2 regions of the Planococcus sp. MB-3u-03 genome follow, and region 2 is predicted to be linked to the other one. Evidence: predicted binding sites of a transcription regulator. Region 2 holds the regulator's gene; the other holds the start of a gene.
The links. Region 2 encodes CtsR, which represses protease genes until heat stress. Its sites were predicted from a motif close to ATGGTCAATAAAGGTCAAACA; they were not measured.

Region 1 (2,394 bases), 1.1 Mb from region 2:
GTCAATTGCGAAACGGCCAATTTGAATAAGACCATCGATGCGGCGCTGCGGCAAATCGAAAACATCCGCTTTATCGACCAAGTAATCGGAATCGACCAATTGCCGGACCGTCTGAAAGAGATAGCCCGCTTGCGTGTGGAGTACCAGGATGTCACACTGAAAGAACTGGGCGAGATGGTATCGACAGGAAAAGTGAGCAAATCAGGTGTCAACCACAGGCTACGGAAAATCGATGAGATTGCCGAGTCGTTGAGAAAAGGCGAAACGATCAGCCGGTAACAGGGCTGCTCTTTTCTATAGATTGCGTGAGAGTCAAGTTTTCGGAGGAGGATATGCATGGTAGAAAAACAAGTGGAAGTGCAATTGAAATCAGGATTACAAGCGAGGCAGGCAGCATTGTTTGTACAGGAAGCCAATCGTTATAGTTCGGATGTATACTTAGAAAAAGGCGACAAGAAAGTCAATGCCAAGAGCATTATGGGCATCATGAGCCTAGCCGTCAGCAAAGGCACGAACGTGACGATTTCGGCCGACGGCGCTGACGAAGAATCAGCCGTTGATGCGTTGGCGCAATTGATCGATAAAGAAGCTTAAAGCCAAGCGCTTTAAGCACCAAAAAAGAGCTGCCCCGCAAGCGGGACAGCTCTTTTTGTGTAACTTAATCTTCTTTTTCGTGGTTTTCCGGCAATTTGTTGCGCGTGATGATTTGGTCGACGAGACCATATTCGAGTGCACGCTCTGCAGTCATGAAGTTATCGCGGTCTGTATCGCGAGAAATCACTTCAAGCGGCTGGCCAGTGCGTTCAGATAGAATTTGGTTCAATTTCTCGCGCAAGAACAGGATGCGTTTTGCGGCGATTTCGATTTCAGTCGCTTGCCCTTGAGCTCCGCCAAGTGGCTGGTGGATCATGACTTCAGCGTTCGGCAATGCGTAGCGTTTGCCTTTTGTGCCGGCTGCGAGAAGGAAAGCACCCATGGATGCAGCCATGCCGATGCATACTGTTTGGACATCTGGCTTGATAAATTGCATAACATCGTAGATTGCCATACCGGCTGTGATGCTGCCGCCTGGGCTGTTGATGTAGATGGAAATATCTTTTTCCGGATCTTCCGCTTCAAGGAATAGCAATTGCGCAACGATGGAGTTGGCGACATTGTCATCGATTCCGCTGCCGAGCATGATAACGCGGTCTTTCAATAGGCGGGAATAGATATCGTAAGCGCGTTCGCCTCTGCTTGTCTGTTCGATTACTGTAGGGATTAAATTCATGGATAATTTCCTCCTTCGGGTAAATGTAAGTGCTGCTGAAACACTGTTCAGCCGTACATTCATCATACACATCATGGTCAATGAAGGTCAAATCTAACGAATTGAAAATAGGCGCTTGAAATAAGGGGAAAGCTTTTGTATAATAGAAAAGTCGCGAACAATATTTGCCCTCGTAGTGTAAAGGATAACACGTAAGATTCCGGTTCTTGAGATGGGGGTTCGATTCCCTCCGAGGGTGTAAAAATTGAAAAACCGCATAGCCTGCCAAAGGCTATGCGGTTTTTTTATTGAATCTTTTTAGCGGCTGAAACGTAGAATCCAACGTATGGTGTTTCAAGAAACAGGCAATCAGGGAAAACAAAAAATATTATTGTAAAAGAAAAGGAGACAGGAAAATGAAAAAATTACTTATTCCATTGCTGTTGGTGGTTGGGCTGATCGTCATTGCCGTTGCCGTATTCGGTTCAAGTTATAATAACTTCGTTCAATTGGAAGAGGACGTCAACCAATCGTATGCGCAACTCGAAAGCCAATTGCAGCGCAGGCTCGATCTGATCCCGAACTTGGTCGAGACGGTGAAAGGCTTTGCTGACCAGGAACAAGAGGTCATCGATAGCGTCACAGAAGCCCGTTCAAGCATGGCGAATGCCGGATCGGTTGAAGAACAGGCAGAAGCAGATGCCGAACTAAGCGGGGCGCTCAGCCGCTTGCTCGTTGTCGTCGAGAACTATCCGGAAATTCGTTCGAGCGAGAACTTCCAGCAATTATCCGATGAACTCGCCGGGACGGAAAATCGGATCGCGGTCGCCCGCCAGGACTATAATGGCTCAGTGACGGAATTCAACCGGGAAGTCCGCAGTTTCCCAGGCAATATGGTAGCGGGAATCTTCGGCTTTGACGAAAAGGAATATTTCGAAGCGGATGCCGGAGCGGAAGATGCACCGGATGTGGACTTTGGGACTGACGAAGAATGATCCGAAGAATTCCTGTTTTGCTCCTATTGCTGCTGATGATCGCCGGAACCGCACAGGCGGCAGAATTTCCGGAGTTGACTGATGATATTTACATCCAGGATATCGCGGGCGTCTTGAGCGAAGAACAGGAAGCTGAGATCAAGAGCCTGG
Region 2 (2,394 bases):
ACACGTGCAGCTGACGAATACTAATCGATCGAGGACTTAACCAACAAACTGAAACATGCGTTTCCAATGTCGATTTATCCAGTTTTGAAAGAACAAGAATTTTGCCTCCGGGCAAAAAGACTTGTAAAACTCGTCAGAGTTGGTATAATAAGACTTGTCTTTCAAAACCTTATAGTCCAGTGATGATGGCAAAGAGGCCACACCCGTTCCCATCCCGAACACGGAAGTTAAGCTCTTTGCGCCGATGGTAGTTGGGGTTTCCCCTGTGAGAGTAGGACGTCGCTGGGCAAGTAGAAAGGCCGTTACCGGTTCATTCCGGTAGCGGTCTTTTTTGTATTTCAAATTAAAAAAAGGATTGAAAATATAGTATAAAGGGAAAAAAGAACTGAGGTGAAAACTTATGAAAGCTGGTTATTACAAAGTGAAAACGGTCGAGAAAAGAACAGCATTATTAGTTTCATTAAAAGATTCTGCTGAACAATATACTTACCCCATTGCAGATTTTACTCATGATGTAAATAAAGGGGATATAGTAGAAGTTTGGCAAGAGGGCACACGTTGGAAAACCAAGTATGTCGAAGAAAAAACTCGTTCGGTATCTAGTCATACTAAAGATTTTATGAAACGGATGATGGACCAAGAATGACGAGTCTCGGGATATTTCACCCGAGACTTTTTCTGTCCCAAACTAAGTATTTGATATCCGTAAATCGCTTATGTATAATTAAGTCAAATATAGTCAAAGTCAATCATTAGCGCATTTAAACGCTAAAGAGGTGAAAGCGATGCGGAATATTTCAGATATAATTGAAGGTTATTTAAAAGAGATTATCGAAATAAGCGGTAAGGACCATATTGAGATTAAACGAAGTGAGGTTGCCGAAAAATTTCAATGTGTTCCATCCCAAATTAATTATGTGATAAATACTAGATTTACATTAGATCGTGGATACGTAGTTGAAAGTAAGCGTGGTGGAGGCGGGTATATCCGTATAAAGAAAGTACGCCTTCATAAAAAATCGGATTTAATTGCCCAAATTATTAATAGGCTGGAAACGGGTGCTTCACAAACCATGGCTGAAGATATTGTATGGAGGCTCTTGAGTGAAGAAGTTATATCCAAGCGTGAAGCTAAATTGATTTTGAGTGCCATTGATCGTTCTACTCTCGGGCTGCCTCTTCCTGTACGAGATGAAGTGCGGGCACGGATTCTAGTGGCGATGTTATTTACTATTCAATATGAGTCAAACGGGCAAGGAGTGATCAAGTGATTTGTGAACAATGTGGAGAACGGCCTGCTACAGTCATCGTAAAGCAAAACCAGCAGGACCATTTAACAGAAAGGCACCTCTGTCACGTTTGTGCGGCAGAAAACCATAATATCAGTTTTTCTTTTGATCAAGACCCGATGGCGATCCATAACTTATTAGCTAATTGGTTTCCGAAGCAGCAAGCCGCCGTGAGTCCTGTACGAAAAGAAGTTCCAGCTTGCCCGTCTTGTGGATTTACTTTTCAAAAGTTCTTGAGTCTTGGTAAATTTGGCTGTGCTGAGTGCTATAGTACCTTCGCGCCTCAGCTAGATGAGATTTTAAAACGAGTGCAAAATGGAAATACAGAACATGCAGGGAAGATTCCTGCTTCTTATGGAACGACGTTGAAAATTAAAAAAGAAATTGAAGAACTGAGAAAGCAAATGCAGGCTGCGATACAAGATGAGAACTTTGAAGAAGCTGCAAGGCTACGAGATCAAGTAAAGGCCTTGAATGAAAAGCTTGAAGGAGGTGGGGACGTTGGCGATTGACCGTTTCCTTCAACCCCGTGCGAGCAGTTGGATGGCTAATAACGGTGAACATGTTGATATAGCTATGAGTACGAGAATCCGATTGGCACGGAATTTAGACGAGTTTAAATTTCCATATGCATTTTCTGAGGATGAGGCGTTGAAAGTTGATAAAGCCGTTTCTTCGGTATTACTGGATAAGGGAAAGGAAGTTGGATACGGGTTTACTCATATCAATATTGAAGAATTAAATGACCTGCAACGTGAAGTGTTAGTAGAAAAACATTTAATTAGCCCTTATTTAGCGAACAGCCAGCATTCCAGTGCTGTATTATTATCGGATGAAGAAGAGCTTAGCGTGATGGTCAATGAAGAAGATCATATGCGGATTCAAAGTTTGCAATCAGGCTTTCATTTGCAGGAAGCATATGACATAGCGAATAAAATGGACTCGCTTTTGGAAGAGCATCTTTCTTACGCTTTTCATGAGAAGTTCGGTTACTTGACCAGTTGTCCTACAAATACGGGCACAGGAATGCGTGCTTCTGTCATGCTCCATTTACCTGCCTTAACCATGTCCCATCAAATCAACCGGATCATCCCGGCTATATCCC

Region 1: clpP (ATP-dependent Clp endopeptidase proteolytic subunit ClpP) is a predicted target of CtsR. The motif match lies at 1,344-1,364, and genes of this name have one in related genera.

The regions. Positions count from the first base shown of each region.
Region 1 is NZ_CP025135.1:1,154,292-1,156,685, forward strand. Features, by position in the region: gene whiA (DNA-binding protein WhiA) at 1-279, shown strand, start outside; gene CW734_RS07005 (HPr family phosphocarrier protein) at 337-594, shown strand; gene clpP (ATP-dependent Clp endopeptidase proteolytic subunit ClpP) at 659-1,270, opposite strand; tRNA gene CW734_RS07015 (tRNA-Arg) at 1,437-1,508, shown strand; gene CW734_RS07020 (LemA family protein) at 1,666-2,244, shown strand; gene CW734_RS07025 (TPM domain-containing protein) at 2,241-2,394, shown strand, end outside.
Region 2 is NZ_CP025135.1:96,098-98,491, forward strand. Features, by position in the region: rRNA gene CW734_RS01640 (23S ribosomal RNA) at 1-44, shown strand, start outside; rRNA gene rrf (5S ribosomal RNA) at 176-288, shown strand; gene CW734_RS01650 (hypothetical protein) at 401-646, shown strand; gene CW734_RS01655 (CtsR family transcriptional regulator) at 786-1,271, shown strand; gene CW734_RS01660 (UvrB/UvrC motif-containing protein) at 1,268-1,801, shown strand; gene CW734_RS01665 (protein-arginine kinase McsB) at 1,791-2,394, shown strand, end outside.